3 regions of the Arthrobacter sp. PM3 genome follow, and region 1 is predicted to be linked to each of the others. Evidence: riboswitches for the same ligand, from Rfam matches in the RefSeq annotation. Region 1 holds a riboswitch; each other region holds the start of a gene.
The links. A riboswitch is a leader RNA that binds a small molecule or an ion and turns the genes downstream of it on or off. The one in region 1 is predicted to bind cyclic di-AMP.
Positions count from the first base shown of each region.

Region 2: linked by a shared signal. The riboswitch ahead of CFN17_RS10840 (NlpC/P60 family protein) and the one ahead of CFN17_RS05405 (hypothetical protein) in region 1 are both predicted to bind cyclic di-AMP.
Region 3: linked by a shared signal. The riboswitch ahead of CFN17_RS09935 (hypothetical protein) and the one ahead of CFN17_RS05405 (hypothetical protein) in region 1 are both predicted to bind cyclic di-AMP.

Region 1 is NZ_CP022314.1:1,169,048-1,175,029, reverse strand. It holds gene CFN17_RS05430 (aspartate/glutamate racemase family protein) at 1-178, shown strand, start outside; gene CFN17_RS19895 (glycoside hydrolase family 16 protein) at 259-1,284, opposite strand; gene CFN17_RS05420 (DNA alkylation repair protein) at 1,545-2,273, shown strand; gene CFN17_RS05415 (cation:proton antiporter) at 2,270-3,412, opposite strand; gene CFN17_RS05410 (hypothetical protein) at 3,448-3,702, opposite strand; cyclic di-AMP (ydaO/yuaA leader) riboswitch at 3,877-4,079, shown strand; gene CFN17_RS05405 (hypothetical protein) at 4,083-4,754, shown strand; gene CFN17_RS05400 (HAMP domain-containing sensor histidine kinase) at 4,927-5,934, opposite strand; gene CFN17_RS05395 (response regulator transcription factor) at 5,927-5,982, opposite strand, start outside.
Region 2 is NZ_CP022314.1:2,348,720-2,354,701, forward strand. It holds gene CFN17_RS10835 (M23 family metallopeptidase) at 1-699, shown strand, start outside; cyclic di-AMP (ydaO/yuaA leader) riboswitch at 823-1,006, shown strand; gene CFN17_RS10840 (NlpC/P60 family protein) at 1,303-2,061, shown strand; gene CFN17_RS10845 (HNH endonuclease) at 2,283-2,783, shown strand; gene CFN17_RS10850 (molybdenum cofactor guanylyltransferase) at 2,855-3,544, shown strand; gene CFN17_RS10855 (DUF6457 domain-containing protein) at 3,528-3,815, shown strand; gene CFN17_RS10860 (molybdopterin molybdotransferase MoeA) at 3,812-5,215, shown strand; gene fdhD (formate dehydrogenase accessory sulfurtransferase FdhD) at 5,306-5,982, shown strand, end outside.
Region 3 is NZ_CP022314.1:2,144,810-2,150,791, forward strand. It holds gene CFN17_RS09925 (glycosyltransferase family 39 protein) at 1-652, opposite strand, end outside; gene CFN17_RS09930 (bifunctional glycosyltransferase family 2/GtrA family protein) at 653-2,041, opposite strand; gene CFN17_RS09935 (hypothetical protein) at 2,222-3,037, opposite strand; cyclic di-AMP (ydaO/yuaA leader) riboswitch at 3,037-3,196, opposite strand; gene CFN17_RS09940 (HAMP domain-containing sensor histidine kinase) at 3,356-4,954, opposite strand; gene CFN17_RS09945 (response regulator transcription factor) at 4,976-5,716, opposite strand; gene CFN17_RS09950 (hypothetical protein) at 5,926-5,982, shown strand, end outside.

The sequences.
Region 1 (5,982 bases):
CCACATGCTGGTCGAGGCCGGCGCCGACGTCATTGTCCAGGCCAGCACGGGCCTGAGCAGCATCGGCATGGCGGAGGTGCTTCGCGGCCGCCTCGGCGTCCCGGTCGTCGATGCCGTGACCGCGGCCGGGTCGATGCTGGTCTCCGCCGTGGCCGTCCGGGAGCTGCAGCGTGCCTGACTCAATCCTGGGACAGGCGCGGCAGAAGGCAGGACAGCCCCGCGCCCGAAGGGGAACGGGGCTGCCGGCAGGAGCGGCGGCTACTTGTAGACGCGCACCCAGTCAATCTGCATCTGCGACGGTTTGGTCGCCGAGCCGTCGGGGAACCAGTCCAGCTGCAGCGTCTGGTGCATGCCCACGGAGGGCAGGTGCGCCGGGTTGGTGTCCGAGAAGGTCTTCACGCCGTCGATGTAGCCGGTGATGCCGGCCGGGGTCCACTCCACGGCATAGTTGTGCCACTGCGTGGTGTCGATGGTCTTGGCCGCCGTGGTCTGGAAGCTGGATCCGCCGCAGGCATAGTGCAGGAAGAACTTGATCTGGGCGGTATTGGTGCTGCCCTCGGCGTAGTCGATCTCGGCGCAGTTGGGCGAGGCGTTGTTGTTGGGCCACAGGATCAGGACCGGGTGGTACTTCGGGTCGCGGGCGTTGGTCCGCATGCGGGTTTCCCACTTGCCGTATTTCTGCTGCGCGAACTTGGCTGACATGCCGCCCGTGGTGCCGGCCGAGTCGCCGCTGACGGTCGCCACGCCGTTGGCAACCGACCACGCCTGCGGGCTCCGGACGCCCTTGCCGGCGTGTCCGGTCCCCTTGAAGACGCTCCATTTGGTGGAGTCCGGGGCGCCGGCCTTGGAGAACTCGTCGCCGGCCACAACCGCACCCCAGCCCCGGACGGCGGCGGCCTGCGAACCGTCGCCGGTGGCGGCGACGTCGGCCTGGGCGGTAACGGGCGCGGGAACCGGTGCCGCAGCAGCCGCCTGCGGAGCAGGTGCGACGGCGGCAGGTGCGGCCGGTGCGACGGCTGCGGGGGCGGCTTCCGCTGCGACGTCTACGGGCCCGGCCGTGGCAGTTCCGGGGGCGGGCTTGACGGCGGAGGCGGCGGCCGGCTTCGGCGCCGCAGCTCCCGGGGCCGGGCGGGACTCCTGGCTGGCCGACGGTGTGGGGGACGTGGCCGAGACCCCGGCCGTGGGGGCGACGCTGCACCCGGTCAGGGCGAGCGCGCCCATGGCCATCGCGACGGCGAGTTTGTTGATTGGTGCTGCGCTTTTGATCGGTGATTTGTTAAACAACGGACCCCTCCGGGCATTGTGACGGGCGCACACCACCGCAGCGGGCAGTGCGGCGGAGGATGCGGGAAGCTTCATCCGGCCCCTGCCGCAACGGCACGGGCGAGCAGGCGCCGAACGGCGCAACCGGGCCCGGTAAGGGGGCAGTCCGGGGCCCTGCATTCGGGCCTGGCCTTCACGACCAGGGGCCAACGTTACCGGATCGTTACCATGGCCCGCAAACCCCGGTGACGCGTCCGCTTTAAGCGGGGAAGAATGGACGCGTGAGTGATGCCGGCGAATTCATTGACCTCTCGCTGCAGCGGGAAAGTTCCTGGAGCCGCGCCGAGACGATGCGTGCCCGGCTTGGCGGGGAACCCGGCGGCCGCGCCCTGCGGTTCTACGGTGCGTCCGTGGGGGCCGTGCGCGGGGCGGTGCGCGACGCCGGGCGCCGGTACCCGGGACTGGCACATGATGAGGTCACGTCCCTCGGCGCGGAGTTGTGGGCGGTGCCGGTGTTCGAACGCCGCCTCGCAGCGGTGGTGCTCCTGCAGGCCAACGTGGGACTGCTGACCAACTCGGATCTCACCCGGCTGGAGGGCTTCATCCGGGATGCGCGGGTCCGGGAGCTCGTTGATCCGCTCGCCATCGACGTCCTCGGCCCCCTGGTGGACGGCCTTGACCCGCCGGGCAGGGCCCGTGCCGAGAGCGTGCTGGACCGGTGGGTGCGCGAGTCCGATGTCTGGCTGCGCCGTGCCGCGCTTCTCTCCGCGCTGCCGGCGCTGCGTGCCGGCTCCGGAGACTGGGCCAGGTTCGTCCGCCAGGCCCGTGCCGTGCTCGGCGGGTCCTCGGGGGAGTTGCTGTCCGCCGCCGGCAGTCTTGCCGCCGGCGCCGCCGGCGCACAGAGTGACACCGGTGCAGGTTTTGACGCCGCCACAGAGGCCGTGGCCCGGGTCCTGGCCGAGATGGCCCGGCGAAGGCCGGAGCTGCAGTTCAGCCCTTCGACTTCTTAGGTCCCTTGGGGCAGGGCGAACTTCCTGGCCGCGCGGGACCCGGCGACGGCGCTGGCGGCGATTGTGATCAGGGCGCCCACCAGCAGGGCCGCCGCTTCGCCCGGGAGCAGGACCTGAAGCTGGGTGCCGATGCTCGCGGCCGCCACCGGCACACCGAGTTGGGCTGCCGACAGTACGCCGAGCGGCAAGGGGAGCCCCAGGAAGGCGAGGCTCGCGTGGGACACCAGCGTCCCGGCCCCCAGCGCCACCCCGAGGGCAATCATGTCCGGATGCCCGGCCAGGTCCTTCAGGGTGAGGGACGCGCCGAGCCAGACAAAGAACACCGGGCCCAGGAAGCCGTCGCTGAGGGCGAACAATTGCCGGGCCAGCCGCCTCGGCTCGCCGACGGCGGCCACCACCAGGCCGAAGGAAAAGCCCGCCATCATCACCGACACGCTGCTGAAGGTCGCGACGCCGGCAAGGGCGAACAGCACCGCGAGCTGGATCCTTAGCTCCAGGGCAAACTTCCGGTTTTCCGAGAGGCGGTGCACGCGCCCGCGGATTCCCGTGTCCTCCAGCCAGCGCAGCACGAAGAAGAGGACCGCCGCGCAGCCCGCTACCGTGAGGACACCCAGCGCCGCCCGGCCTGCGTGCGGCGGATCCACCAGCAGCGGCAGCGCCACAATGCAGGCGATGTCGGCGATAGCCACCTGCGCGGTCATGGCGATGACGTGGGGGCCGCCAAGCCGTAGGGAGTCCACGATCGGAAGGACCAGTGCGGCCGATGACGACGCCAGCAGTACGACGTAGAGGGGAGCATGGCCGGTTCCGAAAAGCAGGCCGATCCCGGTTCCAACCGCCGCCGCTGCCGCGGCGGCTGCGACGGCCCGGCGGGTGCCGTGGCCGAGCGCCGAGCGGATGTGAGGATCGCGCACGGGAACATGGGTTCCGGCCACGAACATCATCAGTGCAAAGCCGATGTTGGCCAGCAGGCTGAATGTGGGATCTGCAGGATCCACGAGGGCGAGGCCGGAGCGCCCGATCACGATCCCGGCCAGCAGTTCCCCGAGGACCACCGGCAGCCGCCAGCGCACCGGCAGTGCGAGCAGGGGGCCGGCCAGGGCGACGACGGCGATCAGCGCCAGGGTCAGGAACGTCACGGCACGAAATTAGTCGTGTCCGCCGTGCACCGCGCCTAGGTTCCGGACCGCCGTTCCACCACCGCGTAGGCCTTGCCGTCCAGGAACGCCCAGTCGTTGACCACCATGAACCCAAGGGCGTCCACCCGGTCGTTCAAGACGTGCTCATCGAAGCCGCCGTCCCGCGGTTCCGCGTCCCAGGTGGAGACGTGGACGTCCTGGCCGTCCAGGATCAGCAGCTCGGTGTTGACGTCGAAATCCTCCTGGGGCTGGTTGCTCAGCTGGCAGATCGCGACACAGTGCCTGTTCATTTTCGGGCCTCCGCTTCGAAGGTGGTGCTGATGGCATCATCCTAGTGTTCGGATGAGGTGCAGCCCTATGGGCTTCGGCGGGTCCGAAACGTGGCGGCCGTTACCTGAATGTGACTTTTGACCGCGGATCGCGTTACGGTGGATATGTGCCTGTTGTCTCCGATACGGGCGCTCCCCAGCCGATTGCCTAACTCTGCCGCGGCACGGGGGTAACTCGCAGCAACGACCGGCAGAGGCGGGGAAACCACTTTCGGCTTGCTGACATGCAGGCCTTGGGGTGAAGCCGCACGGTGCCCGCTACGCCGGGCCCTGGAGTGCGGCCGGGTGCCTCCCATCCGAATCCGACAGCTCACCTCGCAGGCATTGGGAGAGGTACATCCATGACTTCAATCAATACTTTTGCGCGCCATGCCGCCGTCATCACCGCCGCATCCGGCCTGGTCCTCACCAGCGGAATGGCGGCCAACGCCGCTACCGCACCTGTGCAGCGGGACTCCGCTCCGGCGTCGAACGTTGACGTCCAGGCGCAGGTCAGTGCGCCCGTCAGCGCCGATTCAACCGTCAAGATCAGCTTTGACCGCCCCGCGGTTTCCTCGATTGCCGCGCCGGTCATCGAACAGCCCAAGCCTGTTGCCGCTGCTCCCGCCGCCGCGCCCGCAGCGGCCCCGGCCGCGCCCAAGCCGACCGTCCAGGTGCAGGCCGCCCCGGCTGCCCCTGCCGCCGCGGCCCCTGCCGGCAGCCGCAACGCCATCATGCTGTCCGCCGCGTACAGCCAGCTGGGCATCACCCAGGACTGCACCGCCATGGTGGAAAAGGCCCTCGGCGCGGCAGGCAAGCCCGTAGGCGACATCGGCCCCCGGGCGTTCCTTGGCCTCGGAACTGTGGTGGCTACCCCGCAGCCCGGCGACATGGTGGTCCAGTCCGGCCACGTCGGCATCTACGCCGGCAACGGCCAGGTGGTCAGCGGCGGCATGAACGGCTCCAACCAGACGATCGTCCACCCGCTGTCCTGGCTCACCGCGACCGGCGGCGTGACCTTCGTCCGCGCCTAAGTTGTCCGGGCGCTCGCAGGCCAGTGAGCGGGCCCTGCCAGTGCAGGGCGCCGCAGTATAGGGCGCAGCAAGGCAGCGCCAACCAGTCCGGAAAGACCGGCGATCGAATTCCCTTGGGGGCAGGCGATCGCCGGTCTTTCCTATGTGCCGGCTTTCCCCGCCGCCGGGCCGCTCACGGCCCGGCGGTCCCGGCCAGCGGCAGCGTCATCTTCATGACCGTTCCCGCCGCGCCGGTGGAAGCCACCTCGACGGCGCCCCCCGCCGCCACGGCGATTTCCCGGACAAGGGCCAGGCCGATGCCAAAGCTCCGCTGCCCGTGCGGTCCGCCGTTGCCGGCGGTCCGCACGAAACGGTCAAAGATCCGGTCCCGGTCGACGCCGGTGATTCCCGTCCCCGTATCCGCGACGGTGATCACCGCGCGGTTCTGCTCGACCGACGTCGTGATTCCCACGCGGCCGCCCGGCGGGGTGTGGGCAAGCGCATTGTCCGCCAGAGCCAGCACGGCGCGGCGCAGGGCGTTGCCGTCGATCCGGGCCAGCGGCCGGGCGTCCGCGGTGACGTCCAGGTGCACGCCCCGTTCCTCCGCCACGAGCCGGAGGCCTTCGGCGACATCGGCGGCGGTGCGGGCAAGGTCGGCCGGTGCTGCCGGCCGGCCGGGCACTCCGGCGGTGGCCGCGAGGAGCAGCTCGTTGACAATCCCGGTCAGCGTTGCGGTGTCGTCCCGGATCCGGGCCAGGTCCCGGGCCTGCCGGGAGCCGGGTTCGGTGTGGCGCTGGGCCAGCTGGATCCGGGTATCCAGGATGGTTAGCGGGGTACGCAGCTCGTGGCTGGCATCCTGGACGAAACGCCGTTGCCGGGCCAGGGCATCGCCGAGGGGACGGATGGCGCTGCGCGCACTGAGCCAGCCGGTGACGCCCGCCAGCACGATCCCTGCCGCCCCCGCGATCACCATGGCCTCGAGCACATCCCGGGAATCCAGGTACGCGTACGCCGTCCCGGGTGACGCCGTCCCCGGCATTTTGGGATGGGCCAGCTGGTTCAGCAGATAGAGGGCCGTAACGGCGAGCAGCGCCAGGACCATCACCGCGCACGCGGCGCTGATCCGCAGCGCGACTTTGAGCGAGGCCTTCCGCAGGGTGGAGCGGTCCGGATCCCCGCCGGGAACCCCGCCGCTACTCACGGGCGTCGCCGATCTGATAGCCGACACCATGGACCGTGCGGACGACGG
Region 2 (5,982 bases), 1.2 Mb from region 1:
CGCAGCCCGTTCCGCCAGGTCACGGATTTCGCCGCCGCCAGCGGCGTGGGGCAGAAGGCCGGTATAGCACTGGCTGCCACCGGTCTGGTGCTCACGGTCACGGTCCCCGTCACCAACCCGGTCATGGCCTCGAACACGGGCGGGTCCGGCGCGATTTCGGCCGCTGCGCAGCCGGATGTCACGGCTGCCGCCGCCGCAAAGGTTGATTTCAGCCGGACGGCCGTCACCACCAAGGGCGACCCGGACGGCAAACTCAAGCAGCTGCTGAGCGCCCAGTCGGTCGGCAGCATCACCCGCGCCGCGTCGGCCGGCACGCTGGGTGCACCGCTGGACCAGATGGTCACCGCTTCGCCGTTCGGTTACCGCGTGAGTCCCATCACGGGAGGCGCGGGGGAGTTCCACCGAGGCCAGGACTTCGCCGCCCAGTGCGGCACGCCGGTCCACGCGGCCGCCAGCGGCACCGTGACCTTCAACGGATGGCACCCCTACGGCGGCGGAAACCGGGTGGTCATCGACCACGGCAACGGCCTGGAGACCACGTACAACCACCTGTCCTCGTCCACGGTGACGGTGGGCCAGAAGGTCTCCCGCGGCGACGTCGTCGCCATGAGCGGAACCACCGGCGCCTCCACCGGCTGCCACCTCCACTTTGAAGTGATGGTCAACGGCGACGTCGTCGACCCCCTCGGCTGGCTCTAATAAAGACGATGGCCGACTCTCAATTCACCGTGACACGCCGTGATCTGAATGTGACATTGCGGCCGGACTCCTGTAGGGTTTGAAGCACGCCAACTTTTCCGAAGTTGGCGCTCTTGAGTGGATTGCCTAGCTCTGCCACCGCTCAAGGTCCGTTCGCATTACATCGTCTGGCAGGGGCGGGGGAACCAATTTCGGCCTTCGAAAGAAGGCCTAGGGGTTAAGTCGCAAAGCTTCCCAGGAAGCGGCGCGGCCGGGTGACTCCCATCCGAATCCGACAGCTCACCTCGTAGGCATTGGGAGAGGCTACTTTCGTGTCTTCACGCCACAATGCTGCGCGTCTGCGCACTGGCGCGGCTCACCTGAGCCCGCTGGCATCCACATCACGTGCCGCCCTTGCCGGTGCCCGGATTGGATCACGTTCCGCAGGCTCAATCTCTACCGAGCCCGGACAGCATGCAGTTCCCGCTTTTGGCGCGTCTTCGCAGTACACCCTTCGCTAAGTAACCCGTTTTACGGGGCGATCCGGCGTACCCCCAAGATGCCGGAGCGTCCTCACTCCGCGCCCGAAGCGCGCGGTCCAAGGATCACGAAAGAGAGAACTTAATGACTACTCGTGCAACCGCTGCACGGCACCGCGCCGAGGTCACCAAGACCAACTCGTTGGCTGTTATTGCTAAGGCTGTCGGCGACAACGCCGGCGGCATGGGCCGTCAGGCCGCGGTCATCGCCGCAGCCTCCGGTCTGGTTCTGACCAGCGGAATCGCAGCCAACGCTGCTGAGACCAACGTTCAGCGCGAATCCACCTCGGCTTCGGCCCTGGAGGTCCAGTCCTCCGCTCCGGCCACGATCTCGGCCGCATCCACCATCGCGATCTCCTACGAGAAGCCCGCCGTCACGACGACGCCGGCCCCCGTCGTCGAGGCCCCCAAGCCGGTCGTCAAGGTCCAGGACGCCACGGCTTCCCAGGCCGGCGGCGCCCAGCTGGGCGTCAGCGGCGGCGTGGCCGCCCAGGCCCCGGCCGGGATCGGCAGCGGCGCCGGCGCGACCATCGCTGCTGCGGCCTACGCACAGATCGGTGTCGCGCAGGACTGCACCGCCCTCGCCACCAACGCCCTCGCTGCGGCCGGCATCCACTACCACGGCTGGCCGGCAGGCTACCTGTCCCTGGGCCGCACCGTGAGCGCCGCGGAAGCACGCCCGGGTGACCTCGCGTACTACCAGAACGGCGGCGTCGGCATGGCCCACATCGCGGTCTACGTCGGCAACGGCATGGCAGTGCACGGCGGCTGGAACGGCGGCACCACCGCGCTGTACAGCGTTAACGTCGGCTCCGGCCCGGTCTTCATCCGCGTCGGCGGCTAAGCTCACGCCCACCGCACACGCAAAGACCCCCGCCTCACGAGGCGGGGGTTTTTGCGTTGCCGGGGAATGAACTTTCCGCGCCGCCCGCCGCGCCAGCGAAAAAATATTCGGTGATCCGGCAGTTGAGTGTTTACTCTTGTCTTGTCGATCCATAGCCCGACCATGCAGAGGGCAGCCGGCCCTCGTGCCCCTGGCGGGTGCGGCCGTGAAGAGGTATGCGGATGCGCACTCTCGTTCTGAATGCTGGATATGAGCCGCTGGCGGTAGTCACCTTCCGCCGGGCGCTGGTCCTTGTCCTGACCGGAAAGGCCAGTGTGGTGGCCGAGGGGGACGACCCCGTGGTCGGCCCCCAGGACATCCTGGGCCGCCCGTCCGTCATCCTGCTAAACCGCTACATCCGGCCGCGGTACAACACGGTCACGGCGGTCAGCCGCCGCGGCGTGCTCCGCCGCGACGCCCACCGCTGCGCGTACTGCGGCAAGGCCGCCCACACGATCGACCACGTCCAGCCCAAGTCCCGCGGCGGTGCCGACTCGTGGGAGAACCTCGTGGCGGCGTGCCTGCGCTGCAACAACGCCAAGGGCGACCACACGCCGGCGGAAATGGGCTGGAAGCTCGGCTTCGTGCCCGGCCCGCCGAAGGGCACCATCTGGCAGATCAAAGAACTTGAGAAGCCGACGCCGGCCTGGGACCCGTTCCTGCTGCCGGAATCGGCCGCCTGAACTGCTGTTTGAACTGCTGTTTGAGCTGTTGTTTGAACGAATAGTGGCCGGTGCCGGGTTAGGCTGACCCCGTGGAGTTCGACGCCATCATCCTCGCCGGGGGCAGGTCCGCCCGTCTCGGCGGTGTGCCCAAGGCCCGGCTCATGTATGACGGCGCCACCCTCCTCGCGCGGTCCCTGCGCGCCGCGGACGGCGCCGGACGGGTTGCCGTCGTCGGGCCCGACCCCGGTGACCTGCCGGCGGGGACCCTGACCTGCCGGGAAGATCCGCCCTTCGGGGGACCGGCGGCCGCCATCGCGGCCGGGCTCAGCGCCCTGGCCGACCGCGCCTCAAGTCCCGGCGCCCCCGCGCCCTTCACCCTGGTCCTGGCCTGCGACATGCCCCGGTCCGCAGCGGCCGTCCGTGCCCTCGCCGACGCGCTGATCGACGAACAGGCCGGCATTGCGGGCGACGGCGTCATGGCCGTCTCGGCCGAGGGGCGCAAGCAGCCGCTCGCGGGTTTTTATGGCACGGCTGCGCTACAACGGGCTGCGACGGACGCAGCGCGCGAGGACAGGCTCGAAAACGCCTCGGTCTTCGCCCTTCTTGCTAGGCTGGAGGTGCGGGAAGTTCGCGTCCCCCAGGGGTCCACGGATGATGTTGACACTTGGGATGACGCAGCCGCACTAGGGGTGTCCGGCGGGATTCCAGGCCTTGGTCCGGGCCCCGGCACCGCGCAGCAGAACCCGACCATGGAGGCAAACGGTGAAAAGCCAGGATGAAACGCTGGAAGACTGGTGCCGTGCCCTGCTCCAGGCCCTCCAGCTCGAAGAAGTCGAGATTGACGTGAACGAGGTCCTCTCCCTCGCAGGCGTGGCCGCGCACTCCGTGGTCCGCCCGGCGGCGCCGCTGACCACGTTCATCGCAGGCTACGCCGCGGGCCTGGCCTCCGGTGCGGGACAAGCCGCGGATGCCGACCCCATGCAGGCCGCCATGGCCGTAGCCCGCAGGCTTGCCAAGGACTACGCGGCCGCCGAAGCCACCGGGGCATGACGCCCGCGCCCCCGGAGGGCAGCGGACCCGACCCCGCAGGCACGGACGAGCCGCACCGGCATCTGGCCCACACCTGGCAGGAGGCCCGGCAGCTCGCCTTCGACTGCGCCGCCCCCATCCCCGCCGCCCCCGTCCCGCTCCGGCAGGCCCTGGGCCGGACCCTGGCCGCGGACGTCGAGGCACAGCAGGACATGCCCCACTATGCCTCCTCCGCCATGGACGGCTGGGCCGTCAACGGCAGCGGTCCCTGGATCCTGGCCGAACCCAACCAGCGGCTGGCCCCGCACCAGGCCAGCCCGGTCGCCACCGGCGGCCTCATCCCGGCAGGCGCCAAAGCCGTCCTGCGCAGCGAAAGCGGCGTCATCGACACCGACGAGGACGGCCTGCCGGTCCTGAAGCTCGGCGGTTCCGCGAAGCCGGGCGATCCTCGCAACGGCGACCACATCAGGAAAGCAGGCGAGGAAGCTGCCGCCGGCGACATCCTGATCAAGGGCGGCACCGTCCTCAATCCGGCCCACCTGGCCCTCGCGGCCCTGGCCGGAACCGACACCCTCCCGGTGCTCGGCAAAGCCGTGGTGCGCCTCGTCTTCACCGGCTCCGAGGTTGTCACGTCCGGGACGCCGGCGCCCGGGCAAGTCAGGGACACCTTTGGCCCCCAGCTGGGAGCGGTCGTGGCCATGCTCGGCGGGATCTGCACCGAGGAAGTGAAGATCGGCGACACCTATGCCGAATGGCTGGCAGCGCTCGAGGACGGCCAGCCCGTCTCTCCGCCCGGCGCCGGGAGCACCGCTGGCGATCCTGCCGATGACAGCCCGCCCGCCGACGTCGTCATCACCACCGGCGGCACGGGACGCTCCGGCACGGACCACCTCCGGCGTTCCGTCGCGGAGCTGGGCGGACGCCTGCTGATCGACGGGATCGCCATGCGGCCCGGCCACCCGGCCGTCCTCGCCGAACTACCCGACGGCCGCTACGTCATCGGCCTGCCCGGCAACCCCCTCGCGGCCATGATGGCGCTGTCCACCATCGGCGGTCCGCTGCTGGCAGCCCTCGGGCACCGGTCCATGCCGCCGCTGAGCGACGTGCCGTGCGGCTCCACCATCGAGGCCGACCCCGGCCGGACCCGGCTCATGCCCTTCCGCCTGCTCTACGGCATGGCCTCGCCAGCGCAGCACACCGGCCCGGGAATGATGCGGGGCCTGGCCGCCGCCGACGGCGTCCTGGTGGTCCCGCCCCACGGCGTGCAGCTGGGCGAACCGGTCCCCGCCTTCGCCCTGCCCTGGGGCCCGCCGCTCCCGGACCCCGCGGCCCCCGCCGCGCCCAAACCGGCCGCGAAACGGACGCCCCGGAAACCCGCCGCCAGTGACGGTCCGGTGGACTGGAGTGCACTGCTGGGCTGAGCGTCGGGGCCGCACCGGCGCCGCTGGCTTCCCGGTCCGGCGCTTGCAATGATGGAAACAGCCGTACAAACATTTTCCCGAGGAGTACCGATGGGCCGCGTGACGCAGCGCCGCAAAGTGCACAAGATTGTCCTGGACGGTTCCCCGCAGGCACTCGAATTCCCCGTCCGGCACCGGGAAGACGTCCTTGCCGTCGAGGAACCGCTGGAAATCAGGCTGGGAAGCATGTCGTTCTCCGTCACGATGCGCACGCCGGGCAATGACTTCGATCTCGTCGCAGGCTTCCTGGTCTCCGAAGGGGTCATCTGGTCACCCGAGCAACTGGTCTCCCTCCGGTTCTGCGCCGGCGAGAACGCCGACGGCGTCCAGACCTTCAACGTCGTCGAAGCCCAGCTCCGGCCCGACGTCGTCCTGCCCGAGACCGGACGAAACGTCTTCACCTCCAGTTCCTGCGGTATTTGCGGCACGGACTCGATCGAAGCCGTCCACAAGGCCTCGCACTACAGCCCGGCCGCGGACCCGCTGACCGTCACGGCGGAAACCCTGGCCGCCCTCCCGGACGCCCTCCGGTCGGCCCAGGACGTCTTCGACGTCACCGGCGGAGTGCACGCCGCCGGGCTGTTCCGGATTTCCGACGACGGCGCCGCCGAACTGCTGTGCCTCCGGGAAGACGTCGGACGGCACAACGCCGTGGACAAGGTGGTGGGCTGGGCACTGCGCGAGGGCCTGCTGCCGCTGCGGGGGACCGTGCTGCAGGTCTCCGGCCG
Region 3 (5,982 bases), 980 kb from region 1:
GGAAGCCCTGCAGCATCTTGGTCAGGAACGCCAGCCCGATCACCGCGCCGGCAGCGGCGAGCCATGTCCAGCCGGCTTTTTCGATGGCGCGGGTGGTGAGGTAGGCTGCCAGCACCAGGCACAGGGTGAGCATGGCGTCCGGGTTGTTGAACCGGAACATGAGGGCGGCCACCGGGGTCAGCGCGAGTGCGCCGCCGGCCAGCAGGCCAGCTGCGGGCCCGGACACGCGCTTGACCGTCAGATAGAGGAGCCCGACGGCGGCGACTCCCATGAGCGCCTGGGGAATGAGCATGCTCAGTGCCGAGAAGCCGAAGATTCGCCCGGCAAGGGCCGGGATCCAGAGGGCGGCCGGCGGCTTGTCCACCGTGATGGCGTTCCCGGCGTCGAGGGAGCCGAACAGCAGCGCGGTCCAGTCCTTGGTGCCGGCCTGGATGGCCGCGGCGTAGAAGGAGTTGCCGTAGCCGGTGGCTTCCAGGTTCCAAAGGTAGAGCACCGCGGTGGCGGCCAGCAGCAGCGCGGCCGAGGGCCGCACCCAGCGGGGCTGCGGGCCGAACAGCAGCCGTTCCCGGCGGCTCGGCGACGGGGGTGTGTTCCGGGCTGCCGGCAGATCACCGGCGGGGGTTCCGGCGGCGGGGGTGATGGTTGCGGTCATTTACTTGGCCGTTTCTGTGCGGGGGAGGGAAGCGTCGGTGGCGCCGGGCGCCGGCACGGCGGCGGGGCGGTGGCGGAAGACCACCAGCCGGAAGAGCAGGAATTTGACGGCGGTGGCGGCCAGGTTGGCGGCGGTGACCGTGGCGAGTTCGAGCCAGCGGTCCGGTGTTCCGCCGGACACGCCGTGGACCAGAGCGAGGGCGCCCGAGGTCAGGGCCAGCCCGATCCCGAACACCAGCAGGCCCTCGAAGTGGTGCCGTGCCGCCTGGCTGCTGCCCTGGATGCCGAACGTGAACCGCCGGTTGGCGGCGGTGTTGGCCACGGCGGTGGTGAGCAGGGCGAGGAAGTTGGCCAGCTGCGGGTCCATGAACCCGCGGCAGAGCAGGAAGATCACCAGGTAGGCCAGGGTGGAGGCCACCCCGATGCTGCCGAAGCGGACGAGCTGTCCGAAGAGGCTGCCGCCGGGGCTTTGTTCCTGGGCCCGCGATGATGCCGGGAGCGGGCCGCGGGCCAGGGCGGCCCGCAGCTCGGGTAGCGGGATCCGGCCGGAGACCAGGTCCCGGCTTAGCCGCGCCATGCCGCGTAGGTCGGCGAGGGCGGTCTGCATGATGTCCACGCTGGAATCCGGGTCGTCGGTCCAGTCCACCGGGACTTCGTGGACCCGCAGGCCGCACTTTTCGGCCAGGACCAGCAATTCGGTGTCGAAGAACCAGGCGTTGTCCAGCGTGTGGGGGAGCAGTTGCCGGGCGACATCGGCGCGGATCGCCTTGAAGCCGCACTGGGCGTCGCTGAAGTGGGCGCCCATCAGGGACTGCAGCAGGAAGTTGTAGCTGCGCGAGATGAATTCCCGTTTGGGTCCGCGGACCACGCGTGAACTACGGGTCAGGCGGGTGCCGATCGCGAGGTCGGAGTGGCCCGAAATGAGCGGGGCAAGGAGCGGGCCGAGCGCCGCGAGGTCGGTGGACAGGTCCACGTCCATGTAGGCCAGGACAGGCGACGGCGAGGCGAGCCACACCTTCCGCAGCGCGTTGCCGCGCCCTTTCTCGGCCATGTGGACCACGGTCACTTCGCGGAGCTCGCGCGCTACCCGCTCCGCGGTCTTGAGCGTCCCGTCGGTGCTGGCGTTGTCCGCCACCGTGATCCGGAAGGGGTGCGGGAAGGATCCGAGGAGATAGGCGTGCAGGCGGCGCAGGCAGGCCTCGAGGTCGCGTTCTTCGTTGAAGACCGGGATGGTGACGTCCAGCAGCGGTGTGCTGGCACGCGTGTCAACCGGTGAGCGCCGGCCGCCGGGATCGGTCAGCGCACCGGCGAACGGAGCCGGTGCGTGCGCGTCGGCCAGCGTCGCCGTGGGTCGGGGCGGGGTTCCTGAGGCCTGGTCTGTGAACGTCATGGCTCAACTTTCCCGGCGGCCCATATGAGGGCTTTAGGGTCAAGCTGTGCGGGGCCTGTGGAAGTACGACGGAAACACAGGAACGCCCCGAACCGGCCGGTTCGGGGCGTTCCTGTGAGTCTGGCGGGCGCGGGCGATACCTGAGGTCCGGTGCCGGCCCATCGCCGGTACGGTGACGGCTTAGTACCAGTTGTGCGCCAGGTGGAAGTTCAGGGCGCCGCAGGGGGAGCCGTAGCGCTCCTTGACGTAGTTCAGGCCCCAGTTGATCTGGGTCCGGTAGTTGGTCATGTAGTCGGCGCCGGCGCTCGCCATCTTGGCAGCGGGCAGGGACTGGACCACGCCGTAGGCGCCGCTGCTGGGGTTCGTGGCGGTTGTCTTCCAGTCCGATTCCTTGGTCCAGAGCTTCTGCAGGCACTGCATCTGGCCCGGTGCCCAGCCGTAGCTGCCCAGCTGGGCAGCCGCGTAGGCCTGTGCGCCGGCGGGGTCGTCGATTGCGACCGGTGCGGCGGCCGGTGCCGGTGCCGGTGCGGGCGCGGCTGCCGGAGCGGGCGCCGCCGGCGCGGCTGCGGGCGCCGCCGGCGCGGCGGCCGGTGCGGGGGCGGCCGGGGCCGGAGCCGCGGGGGCCTTGGCCGGCGGCTCGGCGGCCTGCACATCGGCGAGCTGAGCTGCCACGTTCTTCCCGGCCGAGGCGCCGGTCGCGGCAACCTGGACGCGTTCGAAGTTGAGCTTGGCCAGCGGGTCGGCGACGGTGGCCGCCTCGGTGCCGGCAAAGTTTGCCGCGTGGGCGGCCGTCTCGGCTGCCTGGCTGGCGGCGGCGCCGCCGAGCAGCAGCGCGCAGGCTGCGGTGGCGACGGCGGCGCGGCGCCCGGTGGCGCCCAGCCCGGCGGCCAGCCGCGACAGTCCGGTGGCCTGGCGCGCCGGTTCGGCGCGGTGCCGGGATTTGGGGGAGCGGATAGAAGCGCCGTCAGGGCGCGTTTGTACCTGGAAGTCAGTCATGATCGCCTCTCAACGCCGGCGGAGTTAGCTGTCGGGTTCGGATGAGGTCATCCGGCCGCACGGAAAGTCACGTGTCGGCTTCACCCCAAGGGCGCAAGTGTGCAGAATGCCCGGGAACTCTGGGTCCCCCGCCTCTGCCTGGTCCAGCGGAATCCGGGAAGCGGCAGAGTTTGGCGTCCAACCGGATGTGCGGCGTCAGTTCAGGCCGCACCACATCGACGCTACAGCACTTGGCAGCTTAAGTCACATTTCGGTAACGGGGGTCACAGTGCCGGAGTGTCGGCTTGCGCGGCCGCCCCGCAGGCCTGAGGGCGGGCGCTAGGCCGACGGCGGTGCCGCCGGCAGCCGCACGGCGAACTCTGTCCGGCCGGGCCGCGACGTGACCTCGACGGTGCCCCCGTGGGCCGCCACGATGGACTGGACGATGGACAAGCCCAGCCCGCTCGTACCCTCGGAGGTCGGTGCGGGCGAAGCCGCCCCGGCCGGGCCGGCGCCAATGGAAGCAGGGCCTGCGCCGGCGCGGGGAGCAGACCCCGGCCGGGCGCCGGCCGTCGCCACCGCCGGCTTGGCGGCGGGACTTGCCGGATTGGCGCGCGCGGCATCGGCCCGGGCGAAGCGGGCGAAAACCCGCCCCACGAACTCGGGGGCGATGCCGCTGCCGTTATCTGTCACCGTGATCACGGCGCTGCCGTCCGCGGACCGCATGACGCCCGTGACTACCGTGGTCCCGGGCTCTGTGTGTTTGCGGGCGTTGGACAGCAGGTTGGCGAGGACTTGGTGGAGCTGCGTCGCGTCGCCGCGCACCACCACGGGCTCGTCCGGCAGTTCAAGGTGCCAGATACGGTCCGGGGCCATGACTTTCTCATCGCTCACCGTTTCGATGGCCAGCTGGGTGAGGTCGACGTCGGTGATCTTGAGCGGCTGCCCCTCGTCCAGGCGTGCCAGCAGCAGCAGGTCCTCCACCAGGGTGGTCATCCGCTCGGACTGGCTTTGGACCCGGGAGAGGGACTTCTCCCCGTCCGGAGTGAAATGCTCGGTCATGCGCATCAGCTCGGTGTAGCCGCGGATGGCCGTGAGCGGCGTGCGCAGTTCGTGCGAGGCATCGGCGACGAACTGCCGCACCTTCATCTCGCTCTCCTGCCGCGCCTCAAGCGCGTTGGAGACGTTGTCCAGCATCTGGTTCAGCGCGTAGCCCACGCTGCCCACCTCGGTTCCGGGATGGGCGGCCGACGCCGGAACGCGCACCGCGAGCGCCACCTCGCCCGCGTCCAGCGGGAGCCGGGAGACCTGGGTGGCCACTTCGGACAGCTGTTCCAGCGGCTTCATGGTGCGCCGGATCAGGGCAGTGCCGGCGAGGCCGATCAGCACGAGCCCGCCGGCGGAGACCACCACCATGGTCCAGACCAGCGAGGCGAGGGTGTTTTGTTTTTCTTCCAGCGGGAGCCCGGTGACAATGATGTCGCCGTACGGCGCGCGGACCGCCGTGAGCCGGTACGCGCCTGCCGAGAGCGTCCTGTCCACCGGAATGCCGTTGGGGGCCAGCGCCAGGAGGACGGCGTTGTCGTCGGGCGAGAGGCTCTTGCGGGTGGCGTCGCCGCCGAGGAACCCGGCGCTGCCGACCTCACCGTCCTCAATCCGGGCGTTGAGCGTCCCGATGCCCTGCCCCCGGGCCTCGAGCGGGTCGGGGCGCCCGCCCGAAGACCCGGACGAGGGCCGGCCGAACTCGCTGGACCGGTGGGAGGCCTGCTCCAGCTGGGTGTCGAGCTGCCGGGTCAGAAACAGGTCCATTGAGGCATAGCTGAACAGGCCCACAGCGCCGCAGATGGCCACAAGCAGCGCCATGGCGACCAGGACCAGCCGGGTGCGCAGATGCCATGTGGCCGGATTGCGCCAGTCGCGCCCGGGGGCACGGGTCATGCCGGAGAGGGTTGGCACGGATCAGTCCGCCGGTTTCAGGACGTAGCCGGCGCCGCGCACCGTGTGGATCATGGGGGCGTGGTTGGCGTCGACCTTCTTGCGGAGGTAGGAGATGTAGAGCTCCACGATGTTGGCCTGGCCGCCGAAGTCATAGTCCCAGACCCGGTCCAGGATCTGGGCCTTGCTGATCACCCGCTTGGGGTTTTCCATGAGGTAGCGCAGGAGTTCGAACTGCGTGGCGGTCAGGTGCAGCTCCTCGCCGGCCCGGCTGACTTCGCGGGTGTCGACATTGAGCACCAGGTCGCCCACCACGAGTTCCGCGGTGTCCATAGCGGCCACGCCCGAGCGCTGAACCAGCCGGTGCAGGCGCAGCAGGACCTCTTCCATGCTGAACGGCTTGGTGACGTAGTCGTCTCCGCCGGCCGCCAGACCGGTGATGCGGTCCTGGACGGCATCCTTGGCCGTAAGGAACAGCGCCGGCACCTCCGGCGCGAACGCGCGGATCCGGCTGAGCACCTCGACGCCGTCGAACCCGGGAATCATGACGTCCAGCACCAGCACGTCGGGCCGGAACTCCTTGGCCAGCCGGACCGCCCCGGGGCCGTCTTCCGCGACCGCCACGGACCAGCCGGCCATCCGCAGGCCCATGCTCATCAGTTCGGAGAGGCTCGGCTCATCGTCCACCACCAGCGCGCGGATGGGGGAGCCGTCCGGATGCGTGAGCTGGGGAAGGTTGTTGGTCATGGAGTGCGATGTGGCCATGGGACAACTCTCCGATCTACCGGTTAGGCGGGGCTTTGGGGATCCTGTGCGGCGCCTGTGAATCCCAGCCTAGCGAGCTGGACGGCGATCCGGGCAGAGGTGAGGTCACAGGCACGGCTGTCGGCCCGCACAGCCCGGACACAGGATCGCTCAGCACGCTGGGGGTGAACACCGACCCGCACCCTCTGCAGTCAATAAGGAGAAACACCATGAGCGGTCAGCTTCCCGGAACCGGTTCCGGCCCCACACCCGACTCCGCCCGCGAC